4 regions of the Priestia sp. AB genome follow, and region 3 is predicted to be linked to each of the others. Evidence: riboswitches for the same ligand, from Rfam matches in the RefSeq annotation. Region 3 holds a riboswitch; each other region holds the start of a gene.
What was found. Region 3 has a riboswitch for cobalamin ahead of nikA (nickel ABC transporter substrate-binding protein). Riboswitches for the same ligand answer to the same signal wherever they lie in the genome.

Region 1 (5,783 bases), on a different contig from region 3:
AGTTTGTGGGTGTGCTGCTGGTTTAGCACGTCCTGCAGCGACACAAGCGTATTTACAGTCTGAGCAAAAACCAAATCAAGTGGTAACAGTTTTTGCCGGTCAAGATAAGGAAGCAACAGCTAAAATGCGTGAATATTTTGGGGACATTGAGCCTTCATCACCGTCTATGGCGCTTTTAAAAGGAAAAGAAGTCGTTCATTTTATTCCTCGACACGAAATTGAAGGTCAGCCGTTAGAAGTTATTTTTGAAAACATTTTAAATGGTTTTAAGCAGCACTGTTCATAAAATGTCCTGCTTTTGTCACATCTAGTATATAGATTTTTAGAGAAAAATCGCATATACTTTATAAGAAAAAGGATGTCTATCGGCATCCTTTTTCTTTATGTAAATAGCCAAACAGTGTAGGGGGAGTTATGAAAGTGATTGTTACGACTGCTGGTCGAACAAATGAACAGATGATTGTAAAAGCCAAACAAGTAGCTGCTGATTTAAGTATACCTTTTGTAACAAGAGAGAAGAAATCCGTTGCAGATCTTCAGAATCTTCAAGCTGCAGACGTGCTGGTTGTCGGTAAGAATAGAGTAGAATTGCATGTCCAAAATGAAGAGGAACCTATTTTTTTTCATCCAAATTCCGCTATGTTTAGAGTGAAGAGATGGCTGCGAGGAGAACGTGATCCGTTTATTGAAGCTGCTAGTTTGGAAAAAGGAATGAGCGTGCTTGACTGTACACTTGGTCTTGCATCGGATAGTATGATGGCGAGCGCAGCGGTAGGGAAAAACGGGAAAGTTGTCGGACTAGAAGGCAACCGCTATGTAGCTTATTTAGTCAAACAAGGACTTTTAAATTGGGAAAGTGACGTACAAGAGTTGAACGATGCAATGAAGCGTATAAACGTGGTTCATCAAAATTTCGAATCGTTTTTGGCGTGTTGTGAAGATAATTCTTTTGATGTTGTCTACTTTGATCCTATGTTTCAAGAGCAAATTGAGGAATCGAATGGAATTAACGGTATTAAAGCAATAGCACTGTATACCACGCTGACGCCCATGGCTATACAAGAAGCAAAAAGAGTAGCCAAACAAAAGATCGTGCTAAAAGATCATTGGAAAAGCAGCCGTTTTGAAGAACATGGATTTATCGTACAAAAACGAAAAACATCAAAATTTCATTACGGGACAATTGATATACAATAATAAACAAAAAAGTAAAATGAATCCTGATCATTGAAAAGACTTCCAAAACCTTTTAGGAATTAAAAAGTTTTGGAAGTTTTTTTTATGAATTTCATCTAAAGTTCATAAAAGTATGATATATTTTTGAACATAAAAATACTTTTGTGTTTAAGCATCCAGCAAAAAAGGAATATCTTGTATAGGTTTCCGCTCGGTGTGACAACCTCAAACAGAAGAAGGAAGGTGCTAACTAAAAAGTCTTCGAATGCCCGTAGGCAGCATAAATGAATAAGCAAATATAGGTAAAAAATTAATAAGTATGTTACAATACCTAGTGAGTTATGACAATGAATTTTACGATATGAAAAGACCATATGGGAAAAGATGAGAAAGGAAAGATACGAATGCCTAGATGGATAAAAAGAATGCTAGTTGTATTTATTACAGTATTTACATTTGGGCTTGTCACTCCACCAGAATATTTATACGTTGATGATGCAAAAGCGGACAAGCAACATAAAGCAGGGTATGTAAGAGAAACAACTCCTGTCACAGCTGTTATAGAAGATATTCATTTGCCATATGAAGAACCAAAATATGAAGACGTTTCATCATTTGTTACGTATGCAATGGAATCAGCTGAAAAACAGTCAGTGGAAAAATTCGGAACAAAAATTGGACCTGTCATTGAAGATGAATTTCGTCAAGCAGTGTTACCTAAAATTGAAGAAGTGCTGACCGACATTGGCACTGAACGTGAACAGTCAATTCAGAATCTCGAGATAAGCGAGCATCCTGCTGCTGGCTACGGTGAAAAGATTTTCCATGTATATGACCGGGAAACCGGTCAGGACTTAATACGATTTCATGTACGGCGTGAAAATCCTCCAAAAGATGGATACTGGTTTAATTTTCACTATCATGCGGCTGCAGATAATTTTCAGAAGCATTATGATTTAGGGAAAATTTATTGGAACCGAAACATGCCGCCTAAATGGTTTAGTTGATAATAGACACAACATTCTGCGATTTCGAAATGTTAGCTTTTTTAAGCTAGCATTTTTTTACGTCTAAAACCGTTAGGGTCTAAATAAGCTGAAACATTAGCACAACGATAAAAAAATCGTTTATAATGAAGTCAGACTTCTTACCATAGAATAGTGAGAAGGAACGAATAGATGCTGGAGGTAACACAATGAAACAATTTACGGAAGAAAAACAATTTCGCGAACAAATTAAGAACGAAACACTAAGCGTTGGGATTTTTACGACAACGTGGTGTCCTGATTGCAAACGTTTGGATATGTTCATTGATGAAATCGTTGATGAAAATACAGATAAAGCATGGTTTAAAATTGACAAGGATGAGTTTGAAGAACTTTCTGCTGAAAACAATGTAATGGGTATTCCTTCTCTTCTTGTATATAAAAACGGTGAAAAAATTGCACACTTGCACAGTGCAAATGCTAAAACGCCTGAAGCGGTCCGTGAATTTTTAGCAACTCTTTAATCCCTTAAGCTGCGAGAGCATTCTCGCAGCTTTTTTTTGTGAGAATGGCTATTTCCATTTTTCCATGAGTGGGGTATACTAGGACAAGTGAATAATCGTAAAGCAATAAGGTCTCAATTTAAAGATTGAGTGAAAAGGGAAGTCTGGTGAAAAACCAGCGCGGTCCCGCCACTGTAAGCGCTTTGTGCGTAAGTCAGGAGACCTGCCTTATTGTTAGCTGTGAAACCTTCGAGGAAGGGTGAAGCAGGGTAATGAACATACATATCAAGTATAGTGAACGGATTCTTTTCCTGCTTATCTTGACGTTACCTGCTTTGCTTTCAATTGAAAGTAAAGCTTTTTTATTTTGAAGCTGCCGGCGAGCAGTATACATAGTCAAAGCGGAAAAACGGGATAGCGCTGCTTTTTGCATGATCATTTGCTTTTTCTTTAACGTGGAGGTTTCGTATTCACAATGAACAATATATAGGGGGAGTATTTAGATGAAAAAATGGCTTTCGTATTCCATTATTGCACTGTTAGTCATCGTACTTGCTGCATGCGGTGCAGGCAGCCAAAGCAACAGTGATAAAAAAACGAAGCAAGATACGGCACAAACGTCACAAGCTGCATTTCCAGTGAAGGTAAAAGACGCGCGTGATAAAGAAATTACGTTGAAAAAACAGCCTAAGAAAATTGTTTCCTTAATGCCAAGTAATACGGAAATTGTATATGCCCTTGGCCTTGAAAAAGAATTAGTCGGTGTTACAAGCAACGATGATTATCCTAAAAGCGTAAAGAAAAAAGCGCAGGTAGGAGATATGAACGTTAATGCGGAAAAAGTTATTGCTTTAAATCCTGATTTAGTGCTGGCACACGCTTCAAGTATGGGCGTTTCGGATGAAGTATTTAAACAAATTGAAAGTGCGGGTATTCCGGTATTTGTTGTAAAAGATTCAACAACGTTTGATACGGTTTATGATTCTATTACGCAAATCGGTAAATTAACAGGTAAAACAAAAGAAGCTAATCAAACAATTAAAGACATGAAAGAAAAAGTAGCTTCAATTGAGAAAAAAGCAAAAACGATTTCAAAAGAAGATCGTAAAAAAGTATGGATAGAGGTATCAGGAGCTCCTGAGATTTATACAACAGGAAAAGGTACGTTCATGAACGAAATGCTTACTATGATCGGTGCTGATAACGTAGCGGCTAGTGAAAAGGGTTGGGTTAAGTTTTCTGAAGAGCAAGTTGTTAAGTTAAACCCTGACGTTATTATCGCAACGTATGATGCAGATAAAAATGAGATTATGAAGCGTCCCGCTTGGAGCAGCATGACTGCTGTAAAAGAGGGTAACATCGAGAAGGTTGATCAAAACAAAATCAACCGCTTAGGACCTCGTATTGTAGATGGCTTAGAGGACTTAGCAAAAGCAGTATACCCTGAGGTGTACAATAAATAAGAAGAGGGACCATATTCCAGTTCGAATTGAAAAGGGGATTGGTCCCTTTTCACATCTTAAAATTGAAGAACGGCCTGCGCTTTTAATCATGAAAACCGAGACTTCTTATAAAACATACAGCTCAGGGGTTTTAGGAACAGGCATTACGGAAACGGACACCTTTTACAATCGATTTGTTCACAAAGACTATTATTCAGATACTCCTTCTTTGGAGTATGAGCAATATTTGATGAAAGAAAATGTGCGCCATGAGCAAATCGTAGGGTTAATGACAGCCGTTTGGTTAAAAGAAAGAGAGATTTACTGTTATGAAGGCTACGGAGTAAGAGTAGCTTCCGTGATAACGGCTGGAGTAGGAAACGCAGTAGATATTACAGCTGACGAAGCTGTCCCGTTCTATTCTTCTCCCGGTACAATTAATATGTTTTTTTTCGTGGAAGGTACGCTTACGGATGCAGCGTTTTTACAGCTTTTTATTGCGGCCACAGAAGCTAAAACAAAAACGCTGTCACAGCTGGGTGTCATAGATCCGGCTACAAAGACGATTGCTACGGGAACATCTACGGACAGCATCTCAGTTGCAGCGTCTCGGCAAGGACCATTATATGAATATGCAGGCTCTATGACCGCTTTAGGGCAAGCGGTAGCCAAGCTGGTGAAAATAAGCTTAGAGCAGGGACTTAAGGGAAAGAGGTGAAGAAATGAGTATTACACAAGCGATAATTGCACACATGACGGCCATGACGATTGCTTTACTAATTGACCGAATTATAGGCGATCCTGAAAATTGGCCGCATCCCGTTCGCTGGTTTGGCAAATGGATTTATTGGATAGATTCTAGATTAAATAAAGGTGCAGGAAAACGATTTAAAGGATTGCTTCTTGTGATAAGTATGGCTGTGCTCGCAGGAGCTGTTCCCTTTTTGTTCCTCCATGCTTTGTACGGAGTTCATTTTATAGCAGGTGTTTTAGTAGAGGGCGTAATGATTGCGACTACTATATCCACTCGTTCTTTAAGCGAAGTTGCCTATAAGGTACAAAAGCCGCTTCAGCTAGGAGATATGGAGAAAGCTAGATATGAAGTAAGTATGATTGTGGGACGAGATACAGATCGTTTGTCAGAAGGAGAAATTGCCAGAGCGACGGTAGAGACCGTGGCTGAAAATACAAGTGATGGTATTACAGCTCCGCTTTTTTATGCATTTATAGGAGGAGGAGCCCTAGCCTTTTTTTACCGAGCTATTAACACATGTGATTCGATGGTTGGGTACAAAAATGACCGCTACTTTCTGTTCGGCTACTTTAGTGCAAAAACCGATGACGTATTAAACTATATTCCAAGCCGGTTAACTGCAGTGGTGATGACGGCTGTTAATGTAGCAAAAAGCCAGTATTCTCTTGGGCATGTAACGAGTTTGATTAAGCGTGATGCTAAGAAACATCCCAGCCCAAATAGCGGATACGGGGAAAGCGCAGTGGCTGCTCTGTTAGGTATTCAACTCGGCGGGCTTAATACATATAAAGGCATAGAATCTAATCGTGCAAAAATGGGTGAACCACTCATTCCTCTGCAAGCCGGTCATATTGAACAAGCTGTTTTCATTATGAAAAGGACGGTCTATGCTACGTGGTTATTATATCTTTTGTTAGGAGGA
Region 2 (5,783 bases), on a different contig from region 3:
ATTTCAGCATTAATCGTAGCGGTCGCAGGAGTAGGCGATATCAAAAAATTAGGTAAGCTTGGCGGAAAAACAATTCTTTATTTTGAAATTGTTACAACCATTGCTATTGTAGTGGGGATTATTGCCGCGAACTTATTCCACCCTGGTGCAGGGGTTGATATGGGACATATTGAAAAAAGCGATATTTCTCAATATGAGACAACGGCAAAGACGTCTGAAAGTACAGGGATTGCTCAAGAGCTTCTTCATATTGTTCCGACAAACGTCTTTCAATCGGTAGCAGAAGGCGATCTTTTACCAATCATTTTATTTTCCGTACTGTTTGGTGTAGGCGTAGCTTCGATTGGAGAGAGAGGAAAACCTGTTTTAGCCTTTTTTGAAGGCGTCTTGGATGCGATGTTTTGGGTAACTAATTTGGTGATGAAATTTGCTCCAGTAGGTGTATTTGCACTTATTGGTGTTAATATTATAAAGTTTGGTGTCGGATCACTTATTCCATTAGGAAAATTAGTGTTCGCCGTTTACTTCACCATGATTTTCTTTGTGCTTGTGGTTCTTGGAATTATTGCTAAAATGGCTGGAACAAGCATGTTTACGCTCATAAAAGTGTTAAAAGACGAGCTGCTTCTTGCATTTACAACGGCAAGTTCAGAAGCCGTTTTACCTTCTCTTATCAAAAAGATGGAAGACTTCGGTTGTTCTAAGTCGGTTACATCGTTTGTAATTCCAACGGGCTACACGTTTAACTTAGATGGTTCAACCATTTATCAGGCGCTGGCATCGCTGTTTATTGCTCAAATGTACGGCATCGACCTTTCCATTATGGATCAAATTCAGCTCCTTTTTGTGCTAATGTTAACCTCAAAAGGAATGGCTGGTGTACCAGGGGCATCGTTTGTAGTTGTACTTGCTACACTTGAATCTATGGGCTTCCCTCTTGAAGGCATGGCATTTATTGCAGGAATTGACCGCATTCTTGATATGATGCGCACCACAGTTAACGTAGTAGGAAATGCTTTAGCTGCAATTGTGATGTCGAAGTCTGAAGGCGAATTTGATAAGCAAAAATCATTAAATTACACAAACGAATTAAAGAAATCAAACATAGCTTAAAACAAACAAGCCGGGCAGCTGCCCGGCTTGTTTTGTTTGGAGCTGACTGTTATCTTTTTTGAAACATATGGTAAAATAAAAGAAATGAGAGACAAAGGAAGTGTCATAATGACGGAAACTGTTCAGTTAATTAAAAAGCTTGTTTCGATTCCCAGTCCTTCTGGAAATACAGAAAAGGTAATTTCATTTGTCGAAGACTATGTAAAAGAGCTAAATATTCAAACGTATCGCAATCGAAAAGGAGGCTTAGTCGCTTCTATTCCCGGTAAAGATACAGATCACCACCGCATGCTGACGGCTCATGTCGATACATTAGGTGCTATGGTAAAAGAAATCAAATCGAGTGGACGTCTGAAAATCGACTTGATTGGAGGGTTTCGCTACAATTCTATTGAAGGAGAATATTGTGAAATTGAAACTTCATCAGGAGAAGTATTTACAGGAACCATCCTTATGCATCAAACATCTGTTCATGTGTATAAAGATGCAGGGAAAGCTGAGCGAAATCAAGAAAATATAGAAATTCGATTGGATGAAAAAGTACATAGCGCAGAAGATGTTCGCAGCCTTGGAATTGAAGTCGGCGACTTTGTTTCGTTTGATCCTCGTGTAGAAATAACAAAAAGCGGTTTTATTAAATCTCGTCATCTCGATGATAAAGCAAGCGTAGCTTTATTGCTTCAGCTCATGAAAACAGTTCAAGAAGAACAGATCGAACTGCCATACACTACGCATTTTCTCATTTCAAATAACGAAGAAATTGGATACGGAGGAAATTCGAACATTACGCCTCAAACAGTAGAATACTTAGCGGTTGATATGGGTGCTATGGGAGATGGACAATCTACCGATGAATACACCGTGTCTATTTGTGTAAAAGATTCAAGCGGCCCATATCATTACGGTTTGAGAAAGCATTTGGTGGAGCTAGCTAAGCAGTATGATATTCAGTACAAATTAGATATTTATCCGTTTTACGGATCAGATGCTTCTGCTGCGATTCGTGCCGGACACGATATCGTACACGGCTTAATTGGTCCAGGAATTGATTCTTCTCATGCGTTTGAGAGAACGCATCAAGATTCATTAAACCATACGTATAAGCTTCTCTATTACTATGTGCAGTCGAACATGGTTCTGCTTTAAGAAAGGAATATTTAATTAGTGTATTTTTATGCAAAGGAAAGAGCAGAAAGGGATTGTGATGTCTGTACTTTCCTTTCTTAAAAAAGTACAATACTGCTTAAACCTTTTGTACATTTTGTTCATTTACAGAAGTTAAAATGTTTTTAAATTTTTAAAAGTTTCTTGTGACAAGTTTTGTAGAATGGGTTTTCAAAAGGAAATGGTTTCGTCATAATGTGGATATAGCGATCACTACAATAATCGGAGGCGAATCTTTTCATGTGGGTACTGACGGTATATGCTGGAAAAGAAATGAAAATGTTTGAATTTGATACTGAAAAGCAGGCGAGAGAAGCTTTTGCCAAAACAAATGGCTGTAAAGTTCTTTCAGAAGTCGTGTATTATAACGATCCTCATTTAACATTAGTTGCTATATAATGAAAAAACAAGAGCTGGCTTTATGCTCTTGTTTTTTTATAGATGCTTGTATCTTTCGAAAAGAATAGAGTTGAAATAAAAAAAAATGTACGCTATGATATGGTAGTTACTTCTATTATTCTGATAGTTTAAAAGGTTCATATATATCAAACAGCAACAGTAAAGATGCCAAGAAGGCTTAATAGGGAAACTGGTGAAAGACCAGTACTGCCCCCGCAACTGTAAGTGTGGACGAACGAGTATAACCACTGTGGAAAAATCACGGGAAGGTTCTCAAGTAGAATGATACACAAGTCAGGAGACCTGTCTTTATTGTGAAGTTTCTATTTCTCCGGGGAGCGGGAAGGGAAACGTTGGCTTAAAGTGGCATTCGTGTACACTCTTATTCTGACGTTTTACCCGCTCGCATATTAGCGAAGCGGGTTTTTCTCATGTCGTAAAACTACATATCGTGCAAAAAAGGTGCGCAATGTTTACATTGCGTTAAATGGGAAGTCTGGTGTGAAGCCAGCGCGGTACCCGCCACTGTGAAGATGAGCTGATTGCATATGCCACTGTATTCGGGAAGGCGCAGTCAAGTGATGAATCGAAGTCAGGAAACCAGCCTTTTTTTAATGCGAAGCTTACCCTACGGGATATAGGTGGAAGTGCAAAAACTTAGTTTGAATTTTTCTGCGCCTCTATCATTGATAGAGGCGCTTTTTTTAGTAAAGGAGCGAATGAGTGTGACGACGTGGAACTTAAATGGAACAAAACATCACGTATTGATTTGTAATGGAAGCAGCTGTATGAGAAAAGGTGGAGAAGAAGCCACCCAAGCTATTCGAAATAAAGTGACGGAACTGGATTTGGATGAAACGGTGCATACAACGCGTACACGCTGTAACGGACGATGCAAAGATGCTCCTGTAGCTATTGTGTATCCTTCAGGAGACTGGTACAAGCAGGTCACTGAAACCGTGGCTCACCGGATTGTCGAAGAACATTTAGCAGGAGGCTGCAGTATAAAGGAATCGCTTATTTATGAATATGATCAAAATGGTTTCGTTTCTCCGGAAAACAGTGACTCCATAGAAGGAATTGATAAAGTAAAAAGTAACGCATAAAGGAGGAGCTAGCATGAAAGGTAAACTGTTAGTTATCGGATTTGGGCCGGGAAGCTTTGAACATATTACACAGCGAGCAAGAGAAGCCATTCAAGAAAGTGATATGATCATCGGTTACAAAACCTATGTGGAATTAATTCAAGGACTGTTAACGAATCAGCAAATTATTAGTACGGGAATGACCGAAGAAGTAAGCCGTGCACAAGAAGCTGTAAAGCAAGCTGAAGCAGGAAAAACCGTGGCTGTCATTTCAAGCGGAGATGCAGGAGTATATGGAATGGCAGGCCTTGTGTATGAAGTGTTGATTGAAAAAGGCTGGAAAAAAGAAACGGGCGTAGAGCTGGAAGTAATTCCTGGCATTTCGGCTATTAATTCATGCGCATCCCTCCTTGGAGCGCCCGTGATGCATGATGCTTGTACAATTAGTTTAAGTGACCACCTTACGCCTTGGGAACTAATCGAAAAAAGAATCGAAGCAGCTGCACAAGCAGATTTTGTAGTGGCTTTTTACAATCCAAAAAGCGGAAGACGAACAAGACAAATTGTTGAAGCACAGAGGATTCTATTAAAGTACCGTTCTCCTGATACGCCTGTTGGTCTTGTGAAAAGCGCTTATCGTGACCGTGAAGAAGTCGTAATGACCAACTTAAAAGACATGTTAAATCATGAAATTGGCATGCTGACTACCGTTGTTGTCGGGAATTCATCTACGTTTTTTTACGACGATTTAATGATTACACCGCGCGGATATCAGCGGAAATATACCCTTAACCAAACGGAGCAGCCGCTAAGACCGCATCAGCGACTTCGAAAAGAAGCGGAACCGTGGGCTCTCGATCAAGAAGAGACTGTAAAGCAAACAGCTTCAGCTATTGAAGCAGTTCAGACCATACCAGAAGAAACAGCAACTTCACGAGCTCTTGCAGAAGAAGCGCTTCAAGCAATTTTAGGTGAACCTACTTCTGCGGTCGTACATCAGCCAATACAGTCTATTTTCGAAGTGGCGGTTAGTCCAGGACTTGCAAATAAGAAATTCACGCCTGTTCAAATGACAACACTAGCAGAAGTTGTTGGTGAAAAAGGTACGATGGAGTATACACCTGACCATCAAATCAAACTGCAAATCCCAACGACTCAGCCAGATGTGATTATTAAAAAGCTCCAAGCAGCTTCCTTTTTACTATCTCCGGTCGGAGATGTGTTCACAATCAAAGCGTGTGATTTTTGTGACGGAGAAAAAAGCGATGCTATTCCACATACGGAAGAATTACAAAAACGCCTCGGGGGAATGGACATGCCAAAAGAGCTGAAGCTTGGTATTAATGGATGCGGTATGGCCTGCTATGGCGCAGTTCAAGAAGATATCGGCATTGTCTATAGAAAAGGTGCGTTTGATTTATTTTTAGGAGCTAAAACGGTGGGACGCAATGCGCATTCAGGTCAAATTGTGGCGGAAGGCATAGCACCTGATGACATTGTTGAAATAGTCGAGAACATTGTCCATGAATATAAAGAAAAAGGTCATCCTAATGAGCGATTTCATAAATTCTTTAAGCGTGTGAAGAATGTTTATGGGTTCGACTATCAAGATATAACACCAAAAATAAAAGTAGAACCAGCTCCGTGTGGAGATTAAAAAATAGGAGGGCATTATATGAAATCAGTTTTATTTGTCGGTCATGGAAGCAGAGATCCTGAAGGGAACGATCAAATTCGCGAATTTATTTCGAATATGAAGCATGATTGGGACGCATCTATTTTAGTAGAAACGTGTTTTCTAGAATTTGAACGCCCAAATGTAAGTCAAGGCATTGATACATGTGTGGCAAAAGGAGCAAAAGATGTAGTTGTAATTCCAATTATGCTCTTGCCTGCTGGCCACTCTAAAATACATATTCCGGCGGCTATAGATGAAGCTAAGGAAAAATATCCACACGTAAACTTCGTATACGGACGTCCCATTGGCGTTCATGAAGAAGCCCTTGAAATTTTAAAAACGAG
Region 3 (5,783 bases):
TGATAGCTACATCATAGTGAGTTGTAACATCCGAAATCGGTCCCGTTTTGACATCACAGCTTAAGCCGAAATACGCAATATTTTCACGAGATCCGTCGGTCACAAGTGGATTGATATCCCGTCCTACAATATCAATGCCCATTGAAAGAGCTTCTACCAGAACTGTACCAATACCACAGCATGGATCAATCGCTTTGATTCCTTCAGGATTTGGAACGGCAATGTTAGCTACAGCTCTTGCAAGGCGGGTACTGAGTGCTGTAGAGTATTCACGCGGTTTCTTCAAATGATGCAGCCATACCGCTTCGCTTTTTTGATATTTTCCAAAATACCAGCGTCCTTCAAATGGAACAATGCCAAACAAATGGTCAGGGTTATGCAAGTCTGCTTCTGCTACAAAATGCCAACCCACATCACGTTCAACAGCACGCTGACCTTTATAACTTATTTTTTGATCTTTTTCCAAGTCATTAATTTTCATAAAAATGAGTTTGAATGTTTGATCTCCAAGGTCAATATCTTCTACTTGTTTGCAAATATCCGCAAGGTCATCTGATTCATACATAATATCTAATCGCTCTTTGATAAAAGGGCTTCTGCTTGGATCAAGTTTAACGGCACTTTTTATGATAGGTTTCTCAGTTTCAATTTCAAAAAGAGAGCGTTTCTCTAATTGACATAGTGAGAGTTCCTCTTCGCTGCATGCGTATGTGTAGATATACTGAGGCAGCTGCGTATGGTTATTCAATATCGTATCATCCTTTATCGTATCTAATTATCCTTCTTCTCAAACAATAGCGAGAAAAGAAGAGAAAAGCAACGAATTTAAATATATTTGGCCGTGAATACTAAATTGAAGCGCTACATAGTCCACTTATTTGACAAAACATGCTAAAATAACTGGTGATAACCTGTATGTGCTGCTGTTTATACAAAAAAACTGGATCAAGGTTTCTCAAAAATCATTTACACACTGCTGACATTTTGATGAATAGGAGAGGCTACGTGATGTCTAAAAGTGATCATGAAAAGCAACAGATGAGTCGGGCTGATATGAAAAAACAAGCTAAAACATCCTCGCAAAACCTTGTGATGAACGTACTCATTGCCATTGTATCTGTATGTATTTTAGCTCTTATTATAAATATTTTTGTACTAATGAAATGAGCCGTTATGCTGCTCATTTCTTTTTATTAGGTTCAGCTTTTATTGAAGAGTTTGAGCGCTCTTTCACTAGAGAGCACATTGGGAATAGCATATCTTTTTTTACAAATGATAGTTGTGATATGATAAAGCAATAATACATTAGACAAAAAGCTGGAGGTTACTTAGTATGCCATTACTTAGATTTGATGTAATAGAAGGAAGAGACGAAAAAGAGTTAAAAGCATTACTAGACGCTACTCACCGAGCGATGCTAGAAGCCTTTGGCGTCCCAGAACGCGATCGTTATCAAATTGTACATCAGCATCCTGCTCATGAAATGATTATTGAAGATACAGGTCTTGGCTTTGAGAGAAGCAAGGATTTGGTTATTATAAGTGTGACGAGCAAACAGCGAACAGAAGAGCAAAAACAAGCTCTTTACAAATTAATTGTAAAAGAGCTGGGAGAAAGCTGCGGTATTCAGCCAAACGACATTATGATTTCAATTGTTGAGAACGGTAATGCTGACTGGAGCTTTGGCATGGGAGAAGCTCAATTCTTAACTGGGAAATTATAAAACGGTTTATTATCTAGAGAAGCCCTTATTTCTAAGGGCTTTTTCTCATTTTGTCTATAAAAATATTATTCTCTTAGTCACATCTTACTCAAAATTAAATACAGACATCTGTCAAATGAATGATACAATAAGCTTATATGCCGTTTTGAGTGGAAAAACCAAAAAAGAGTTCGGCGTACTAACTTCAGAACAACAATAATTTTACATAAAGATGTAAAGATTTAAAGGTTAAAAGAGAAATGTATAAAATCTGTAAAACAAAAGAACAGTTACGCGTTAAATATAGTAGTAAAAGGTTCTTCACGTGTTTTTTCGGATAATAAGAGAAAGTAATTTTGATCATTGAGGAGGAACTTAGAATGTTTGGATTTGATACAGATGTATCGCCACTAGTGCGAATTAAAGTAATTGGAGTCGGCGGTGGAGGAAATAACACCGTTAACCGTATGATTGAACATGGTGTACAAGGGGTAGAATTTATCGCCGTTAATACGGATGCCCAGGCGCTTAACTTATCTAAAGCAGATGTGAAAATGCAGATTGGTGCGGCCTTAACGCGAGGATTAGGTGCAGGAGCTAATCCAGAAGTGGGAAGAGAAGCAGCCGAAGAAAGCAGAGAACAAATTCAAGAAGTACTGCAAGGCGCAGATATGGTATTCGTAACAGCTGGCATGGGCGGAGGAACTGGTACTGGAGCAGCTCCGGTTATTGCCCAAATTGCCCGTGAACTAAATGCTTTAACAATTGGAGTAGTCACTCGCCCGTTCAAGTTTGAAGGAAATAAACGTACGAAGCAAGCAGTAGGCGGTATTACTGCGATGAATGAATCGGTAGATACCCTTATTGTGATTCCAAACGACCGCTTGCTTGAAATTGTCGATAAAAAGACGCCTATGCTTGAAGCATTCCGTGAAGCAGATAATGTTCTTCGCCAAGGTATTCAAGGTATTTCAGATTTAATCGCTGTTCCGGGGCTGATTAACCTTGACTTTGCTGATGTAAAAACAATCATGTCTAATCAAGGATTTGCGCTTATGGGTATCGGACGAGCTTCCGGATCAGACCGGGCAATTGAAGCAGCGAAAAAAGCGATTTCTAGTCCGCTGCTAGACGCATCGATTGATGGAGCAAGAGGCGTGCTGTTGAACATTACGAGCGGCAGCAGCCTGAGTCTTTACGAAGTACAGGAAGCAGCAGATATTGTCACGTCTGCTTCTGATCAGGACTTAAATATGATTTTTGGGTCCGTGATTAATGAAGATTTAAAGGACGAAATGATGGTAACCGTTATTGCCACTGGATTTGATGATGAAGATGTTTCACCATCAGCTTCTACTTCTAGAGTTTCAAGAGCACGCTACTAAATTAAATAACCAGCTTTTATGGTGGCAATTGTTTTTCAATTGCCTTAAAAGGGAATCCGGTGCAAATCCGGAGCGGTCCCGCCACTGTAACAAGGAGCCTTATGTCAAAAAGCCACTGTCTATTTAGAGACGGGAAGGCGGTATAAGGCAATGACTTGAAGTCAGGAGACCTGCCATAAATCGCAGCACACAATAACCTACGAGGATAGGGAGGTGTTTTGGCAGAATCAAAAATAAGATAAACAAGGGATACGTTTATCTGAATTTGTTTTGAAGACAAGCACTTCTTTTTAGAAGTGCTTTTTTTGTGTATTAAAATAGAAGGTGGAAAGATCAATGATAAATAATAAAAAACTCGTATCTATGATATTTCTTGTGTTACTTTGCCTCACTGCTTGCGCTCCTAATGAAGAGAGCATAAGTATAAAAGAAAGAAAGAAAACGGATAAAAGTGTGACGTTTTTATTTAATTTTACATCTGCAACGCTTGATCCTCATACGGATGATAATTATACAGCAGTTCGTGCGGGAGTAGGGGAGACGCTTGTTAAAATCAGCAATGATTTAAAAATACAGCCCTGGCTTGCTGAAAAGTGGAAAACGGAAGATAACGGTCTTACGTGGACATTTACGATAAGAAAGAATATTACGTTTCAAAATGGTAAAGCGCTAGATGCAAATGCTGTTAAGTCTTCTCTTCAAAGAACGATAGATCAAAGTTATGCGATGAAAAACGCTTTAAATATTAAAGAAATGAAAGCGAACGGTGATGCGCTGACAATTACATTAAAAGAACCAATGCCTAAATTTCCTTCTGAGTTAGTGCATCCAAACACAGCTATTATAGATGTTGATGTTTCTAATATAGCTAAGAAGCCTATTGGCACAGGTCCATTTCAAGTTTTGACTTTCGATCAAGGAAATCAAGTGAAGTTAGAAAGATATGAACATTATTGGAATGGGAAAGTAAAATTGAAAAATGCGATCTTTGCATTTAACGAAGATGCTAATGCGCGAGTTGCGGCTCTTCAGTCCGGAACAGCCGATATTATTTATCGCCCGCCTTTAGAAAGTTTGGGCACTTTACAAACAGATCCGTCTTTTAAGGTAAGTGGAGTACCCAGTGTGCGTACACATTTATTACTTTATAATCAAACCAATGACGCATTAAAAGACGAAAATGTAAGAAAAGCTATCGATACCTTACTGAACCGAAAAGAAATTGTCAGCAGCATCATGAACAATCAAGCGGCAGCAGCTCGAGGTCCATTTTTACCCCAATTTCCTTTTGCTGATAATAATGCTAATGAGCAAAGAGGTATGCCATCTGCTAAAAAATATTTAGAGAAAGCAGGCTATCAAATTAAAAATGGCAAAACAATCAAAAATGGAAAGCCATTATCGCTCTCTCTTGTCACATACAGCTCTCTGCCGGAACTTCCTTTGATTGCTCAGCTTATACAGTCTAATGCGAAAGAGTTAGGAATTACTATTAAGATTCATCTCGTTGAGGACAGCGATGAATATGTAATGGCAAAAGACGATTGGGATTTAGCACTGTACAGTCTTATCACTGCACCTAGAGGAGATGCAAGCTATTATTTAAGTACGAACTATTTGCCGGGCGGTGGTTTAAATGCCAGCCGGATTGATGATGATAAGCTAACAAAAATGATTCAGCAGTTAAATTTAACCGTAGATGACGCAAAGCGAGATCAGTTAGCTAAGCAAGCAACCGCTTTGATTAATGAGGAAATGCTGACGTCATCGATTGTGCATCCAAACATTGTTGTTGCTTATAATCAAAAAGTGAAAAACTGGACCACAAATCCAAGCGAGTATTATATGCTGACTCAGCATTTAGACGTAACGCCATAGTCAATATTGTGTTGTTCCTATAGGAAAAAGAGAAAGTATACAATGATAGATAAAAGGATGTGACAGTAAACGTGCAAGAAGTACAAATGTATCAAATTAAAGAAGTAACAGAAAAGGATGCTGAAGTGATTCAGTTTGTCATGAATATGCGGAATGAGCTATTTCCTATGATGAAAAAAAATCAGCTTCCTGTGGATTTGCTTCATTTTAATGAATATTATGTTCAAGCGAAAGGCGCTGCTTTTTTTGCAGCTGTCACGGAAAATCAACAAGTAATTGGAACAATTGGTTTATACGCTTACGATGGAAGGTTTCATGCATTAAAAAAGCGATATGAACATAAAACTGCAGCCGAGATTGTAAAATGCTATGTCGATCCAGCATACCGGCGTCTAGGCATTGGACAGCAGCTGTTAAAGGCAGTGGAACAATTTGCTCAAAGTCATTTTTATGACACGTTGTATCTGCATACTCATCCTTTTTTACCGGGGGCTATTCCATTCTGGACTTCACAAGATTTTATCGAAAGGCTTGCTGAACAGGATGAGCCATGGAATACGCTGCACATGGACAGAAAAATACAACCGGTCGTAATGTAACGATATTATACAGTAATTACCATAGAATCTAGATAAGAGCTCATGCTATAATGAGTGTACTTACATTTATAGCCTGTAGGGCAAGTCCTTACAGAAAAGAACCACGTTTCGAATTGGCTGAAACGTGGTTTTTTTCTATGAAAAACAAATAACAAAATATTTTTAAAAATATCTATGAAATCGCTTTCAAAATAATGAAATATATTATATAATTACTAG
Region 4 (5,783 bases), on a different contig from region 3:
TCGTTTTACTCGGCTTGTTTTTACTTATTAATAAAAACGGCAGCCGTGTTGTAGCATTTCAAGCTTTGTGTGCTTGTGCCACAGGAGTCATTATCAATAAAGTGATTAGTTTATTTGCTTATCGAGATCGTCCGTTTATCTCTCACCACGTGAATCAGCTTATTGATCACGCCGCAAATTCTTCATTTCCAAGCGATCATGCTACATCTGCATTAGTTATCACTTTTACCATTTGGCTGCATTTCAAACGTTCAGGGCGCATGTGGGTTGTCATGGGCGTACTCATTGCCTTTTCACGCGTATGGGTTGGCGTTCACTATCCATTCGATGTGTTAACAGGAGCCGTTTTAGGCTGCGTGCTGGCGCTGTTTATTCATTATGTTATTTTTAATACGAAACTGATGAGAGCTATTACCAACTTGTCTATTTTTCGGAAATCTGCTTATGACGAACAGTCTCAATATTATTAAGAAAAAGTCGCAAATACGCGGCTTTTTTTATTGGGAAATTTTTAATGTATTTAATACTTGTTTTTTAAAATTAAATTGTGTAAAATTAAATTACAGAAATGATAAATAAAAAACTTTTAATAAAATTAATGAAAAAGAGGAGCGGTTTATACATGAAAGCTTTATACGAAACAACAGTCGTTAACACAGGTGGAAGAACAGGAGAAGTTCACTCTTTAGATAACATCTTTAACTTAGACGTTGCAACACCTCCAGCGCTTGGTGGAGAAGCAACAACAGCAACAAACCCAGAGCAGCTGTTTGCAGCTGGATACAGTGCTTGTTTCAACAGCGCGTTAGAATTTATGTTAAAAAAACATAACGTAGAAATCAAAAGCAGTGAAGTAAAAGCTACTGTTCAGCTGCTTCCCGATAAAGCTGATCAAGGAGTGAAAATTGGAGTAGCGCTTGAAGCTCATATCGAAGGTTTAGATTTAGAAACAGCGAAAAAATATGTAGACCTAGCTCACTCATACTGCCCGTATTCAAAAGCAATCAGCGGTAACGTAGACGTAACGGTAGAAGTAGTTTAATTGCTTTAAAAAGCCCTGCTAAGCATGTAAAGTTTAGCAGGGCTTTTCTATTTGAATTTTCTCTATTCATTTGTAAGCGGTACTAGTATAATGAAGAAGAAAATGAATTATTCGCACAGTTTAGGTGCTCTTACATAGCGTAAGAGGTAACAGGGAATCGAGTGCAAATCTCGAGCGGTCCAGCCACTGTAAGCAGGGAGTTTTCTATCTTATCGTCACTCAAAACGGGGAAGGCGGTAGAAAATGATGATCTCAAGCCAGGAGACCTACCTATTCTGTACACTTGACTCTTCTAGGAAAGAGGCGGTGTATCAAGGTACGCAGTGAGCAATTGCTGTTTATTTTCATATGCCGACACATCCTCAATTTCTATAGAATTGAGGCTTTTTTACGTTTTATTTTAAAAAAAGGAGTGTAGGAAATGGAAGGTTTATCAGTTTTTTTACTTGTCTTTTTATTAGGAATCAGGCACGGATTGGATGCAGATCACTTAGCTTTTATTGATGGCCAAACTCGATATAATTGGCGAATGGGCAGCCGTTTTGCCCCGTGGGTCGGAACGCTGTTTTCACTAGGTCACGGAGGAATGGTGGCCGTCACGGCCGGGGTGCTGGGCGTAGTGATGAAGAATTTTACGTTTCCATCGTATTTCGATCATTTTGCATCTTGGGTATCCATTATCTCTCTCTTTCTAATCGGGACATTAAACACATATCATTTGCTTCGAACCAAAAATAAAGAGGAAGAGTTTCAGCTGAGCGGGTTAAAAGGGAAGTTTATTCCAAAAATCGCAAAAGGAACAACGAATCCTTTTTTAATTATTCTTGTAGGAGCATTGTTCGCTTTAGCAGCCGAAACGGTCAGTCAAACGGCCGTGTGGTCTCTAGCTGTAGGGAACGCAGGCAAGTATACGCCGCTTTTGTTGGGACTAGTGTTTATGTTTGGTATGATGCTAACAGATACAATCGATTCATTGATTGTACATAAAATGGTGAATGAATCGAGTAAATTTGGACAATCTGCTTCTCGCTTGATGGGCTGGGTTATTGTTGTCCTCGCGTATGGTGTGTCGTTCTATTTAGCATTCACTTTCTTTAACCCATGGGCCGAAGTAAACTTTGAAATGGTTGGCGTTATTCTGTTTGTTTTTTTAGTGTCTATGTTTGTTTTTGTGAGTGTGAAGTCAAAAGGGAAAAATATTAAAATAAATGTCAATTAGTCAAACGAAAGCTTTAATCTGTTGAAGATTGAAGCTTTTTTGTATGAATTTGTTGAAGTTTATGGCTATTTTCGGTCGGTTATGAATAAGTTAAAGTATTATCTGTATTTAAAGGATGGAAAATTGTCTGAAAACCATTATAATTAAGGATAATTTAAGATCGTTATGTGAAACGTAGAACATAGTTATACGTACGATAAATAAAAGCATTTAATGCAAGCAGCAGGGGTTGTTTGGAGGAGGAATTGATTTGAGTCAGGTAATGGTAGAACAAAATGTATTTAGTTATTTAAAAGAACACGAACAAGAGATGCTTGAAGATTTAGTCGGATTTGTGAAAAAAGAATCACCGTCCTACAGCAAAGAGTTAGTAGATCAGTGTGGAATGTATCTAACGCAGCTATTTCAAAAGCGTTTAGGGGTAGGGTACGAAATCATAGAAGAAAAAGAAGTAGGAAACCATTTGAAATTTACGATTGGAGAAGGAGAAAAGCAGCTTTTAATTATCGGTCACTTTGACACGGTATGGGAAAAGGGAAGGCTGAGTCTAAGAACAGAGGGAAACAAGCTGTACGGTCCGGGAATTTTAGACATGAAAGGCGGCATTGTCCAATCTATATGGGCGATTAAAGCGATTCAAGAGCTTGGCTTATCGCTCGATAAAAAAATTGTGTTTTTCTGCAATTCGGATGAAGAGATTGGGTCAATTTCTTCTAAAAAATACATTGAAGAAGAAGCACAAAGAAGTGAAGCAGTGCTAGTAGCGGAACCGGCGGTGGCGGGTTCAGGTGCGTTAAAAACGTCGCGCAAAGGAGCGGGGATTTTCACCGTAAAAGTATGGGGACGAGCAGCACACGCGGGTAATCACCACAAAGAAGGAATCAATGCGATTGAAGAGCTGGCGCGCCAAGTGATTTTCTTGCAGGGCTTAACAGATTATGAAAAAGGTACAACGGTGAACGTTGGGACATTTACGGGAGGCAGCGGTACAAATGTAGTGCCGGAATATGCAGAAGCGCACGTGGATTTACGTGTTTCTACAGAAGAAGAAGCAAAACGCATGACGGATATTATTTTGAATTTAACACCCATTTTAAAAGGGATTAAGCTCGAAGTAACGGGAGGTATGAATCGTCCTCCGATGGTCAAGTCTAAACAAACGGAAGAGCTATTTGAATGCGCTCAGTCAATCGCGGCGAAACTGGGTATGAAATTGGAAGAAGCAGCTGTGGGCGGCGGAAGTGATGGCAATTTTACAGCGGCCATTGGTGTTCCCACCTTGGATGGATTAGGAGCATGCGGAAAAGGAATACATGCGGAATATGAACATATTCAAATTGATACGTTGTCCGAGCGTTCTTCTTTATTTGCGAATTTGCTGCTGCAAATATAAAAAAAGCCCGCCTCAAACGGCGGGGACTAATCTCAAAGCTTATATTGGGAGAGTATAAGCTTTCTTTTTTTATTTACTGCTTTCTTCTTGAAGAGAAAAGGCAGTTTCTTTCTTTTTGAATACCACTGCATCAAGAGCAAGGAACTGGCTTCCTGCAAGAAATAAGTGAGCAGACATGGCAATTAAGGCAATATCAAACTCAAACCCGCCAACAAATCCGCTTTTAAGCTTGGCTGTAAAAATGGCGCCAAGCATAACTGCCACAAATAAAGCAGATACGACTCTTGTTGCTAGGCCAAGAATAATAAGAATCCCACCTACGAGTTCAATGGTTGCAACAATATATGCCATGAAACCAGGGATTCCTAAGCTATCGAAGAACCCTACTGTATTTTCAATCCCGCCTTGCCATTTTTGAAAGCCGTGTACTAAAAATGTAAAACCTAATACTAAACGAATAATAAGTGAACCAATTTCGACGTTTTTATTCACTTTACTTCCCCCTTTAAGTGTATTTGAAAAACACTACATTATGTAGTGTAAAAGCCCGAAAAAAGAAATGTAGCAATTAAATCAGAAAGTCTTTCTTATTTGGATAATTTTACAACATTATGAACATCACACTACAAATTGTAGTGTGATGTTTGTCCTCAGTCAAGTGAAAATATAAAATTAGACCATTTGGCATACGAAAATTTTCTGAAGAGCACTTGAAAAATCCTTTAATTATGTACAATTTAGTCCCTTATTTTCAATCTTATTCTCCAACATGCTATACTGATGGCGGAGGTGTTACGATGCGTTTAGAAAATAAAAGAGTTATTGCGCTTGTTAGTGCAGACTTTGAAGATCTAGAACTATGGTATCCAGTGATGCGTCTTCGAGAAGAAGGAGCAGAAGTACACTTAGTTGGAGAAAAAGCAAACGAAACGTACATGGGGAAATATGGTGTTCCAGCCGTAGCGGACTACGCGTTTAAAGATGTTGATCCAGCTGAATATGACGCTATTTTAGTACCTGGGGGCTGGGCGCCGGATAAACTGCGCCGCTATCCTGAAGTAATTGAAATGGTTCGTCATATGGATGAACAGCAAAAGCCAATCGGCCAAATCTGCCATGCAGGATGGGTATTAATTTCTGCAAAAATCTTAGATGGCCGAAACGTAACAAGTACGCCAGGAATCAAAGATGATATGGAAAATGCGGGAGCTATTTGGCATGATGAAGCAGTCGTAATCGACGGCCACATTATTTCAAGCCGCCGTCCGCCAGACCTTCCTCCTTATGCAAAAGCATTTGCTGATGTACTAGCAGAGCAATAAGAAAAAAGCCGAAACCACATTGGTTTTGGCTTTTTTATAAGATCCGCTAAAAAAAGAAATGATAAAGTAAATAAAAAAGTATCATTAAAAAAGCGAGCAGATGCATCTGCTCGCTTTTGTTCGTGTTTCTTATCAGTAACTTGCTTTTGCAAGTGTAAAAACAAAATGATTACTTTCTTTATAAAATCCATGATTACGGTTTTTGTATGTTTCGTTGTTGTTAGGGCACAATTAGCATTGATTGTGCTTGCATGGATTTCATCCATTGCCGCGGTTTGTTTTTCCACATGATCGATTAACCTAAACGACGCAAGCCCTACCTCTCTTGCATCCTTACGGCTCCGAAGCCGATCCAGTGTGAATAAGTTTTGTTCAAAGACATGTGTCGAATGCCAGTATTTTTACCTTGCATTGTACGATACATCCTTTCAAGTTACTTTCACTATGTCCAGCTCTTAAAGAAAAGCCGGAAATCTAAATATAACACCTCAGTTGATCTATGTCAAATAGAAAATGTGATTTTTTCACGTGAAACAATTGCAGCTAAAACATGGTTAAATAAAGGGATATCTTTTTTATATGGAAGAGTTTTTTGATACGATAAGTTAGAGGAATCCTAGAGGAGGATGAAAAATGAATAAAAATGAACAGTTTCGAAATGATGTATTGAGAAGTGTAGAATCATTAACATATGAACAATTAAATCAACAGCCAGCATCTAATACATGGAGCGTTATGCAAGTATTAGAACATTTATATTTGATGGAGCGCATGATTGTTTCACGTGTAAAGGATCAGTTAGAAAAC

Region 1: another riboswitch for cobalamin. It lies ahead of POF52_RS12245 (ABC transporter substrate-binding protein); the one in region 3 lies ahead of nikA (nickel ABC transporter substrate-binding protein).
Region 2: another riboswitch for cobalamin. It lies ahead of POF52_RS21065 ((2Fe-2S) ferredoxin domain-containing protein); the one in region 3 lies ahead of nikA (nickel ABC transporter substrate-binding protein).
Region 4: another riboswitch for cobalamin. It lies ahead of POF52_RS23180 (HoxN/HupN/NixA family nickel/cobalt transporter); the one in region 3 lies ahead of nikA (nickel ABC transporter substrate-binding protein).

Annotation. Positions count from the first base shown of each region.
Region 1 is NZ_JAQMYN010000003.1:503,726-509,508, reverse strand. It holds gene POF52_RS12265 (BrxA/BrxB family bacilliredoxin) at 1-286, shown strand, start outside; gene POF52_RS12260 (class I SAM-dependent methyltransferase) at 421-1,197, shown strand; gene POF52_RS12255 (YpjP family protein) at 1,581-2,183, shown strand; gene POF52_RS12250 (thioredoxin family protein) at 2,372-2,686, shown strand; cobalamin riboswitch at 2,778-2,910, shown strand; gene POF52_RS12245 (ABC transporter substrate-binding protein) at 3,169-4,128, shown strand; gene POF52_RS12240 (adenosylcobinamide amidohydrolase) at 4,217-4,825, shown strand; gene cbiB (adenosylcobinamide-phosphate synthase CbiB) at 4,830-5,783, shown strand, end outside.
Region 2 is NZ_JAQMYN010000007.1:154,461-160,243, reverse strand. It holds gene POF52_RS21080 (cation:dicarboxylate symporter family transporter) at 1-1,113, shown strand, start outside; gene POF52_RS21075 (M42 family metallopeptidase) at 1,222-2,259, shown strand; gene POF52_RS21070 (hypothetical protein) at 2,518-2,676, shown strand; cobalamin riboswitch at 2,823-3,001, shown strand; cobalamin riboswitch at 3,120-3,299, shown strand; gene POF52_RS21065 ((2Fe-2S) ferredoxin domain-containing protein) at 3,402-3,782, shown strand; gene cobJ (precorrin-3B C(17)-methyltransferase) at 3,796-5,418, shown strand; gene POF52_RS21055 (sirohydrochlorin chelatase) at 5,437-5,783, shown strand, end outside.
Region 3 is NZ_JAQMYN010000011.1:99,903-105,685, reverse strand. It holds gene POF52_RS24715 (TRM11 family SAM-dependent methyltransferase) at 1-748, opposite strand, end outside; gene POF52_RS24710 (hypothetical protein) at 1,009-1,167, shown strand; gene POF52_RS24705 (tautomerase family protein) at 1,334-1,723, shown strand; gene ftsZ (cell division protein FtsZ) at 2,083-3,087, shown strand; cobalamin riboswitch at 3,090-3,280, shown strand; gene nikA (nickel ABC transporter substrate-binding protein) at 3,424-4,965, shown strand; gene POF52_RS24690 (GNAT family N-acetyltransferase) at 5,037-5,564, shown strand.
Region 4 is NZ_JAQMYN010000009.1:90,230-96,012, reverse strand. It holds gene POF52_RS23190 (undecaprenyl-diphosphatase) at 1-470, shown strand, start outside; gene POF52_RS23185 (organic hydroperoxide resistance protein) at 623-1,042, shown strand; cobalamin riboswitch at 1,148-1,330, shown strand; gene POF52_RS23180 (HoxN/HupN/NixA family nickel/cobalt transporter) at 1,464-2,261, shown strand; gene POF52_RS23175 (M20 family metallopeptidase) at 2,491-3,654, shown strand; gene POF52_RS23170 (DoxX family protein) at 3,724-4,146, opposite strand; gene POF52_RS23165 (type 1 glutamine amidotransferase domain-containing protein) at 4,452-4,976, shown strand; gene POF52_RS23160 (hypothetical protein) at 4,937-5,263, opposite strand; gene POF52_RS23155 (DinB family protein) at 5,610-5,783, shown strand, end outside.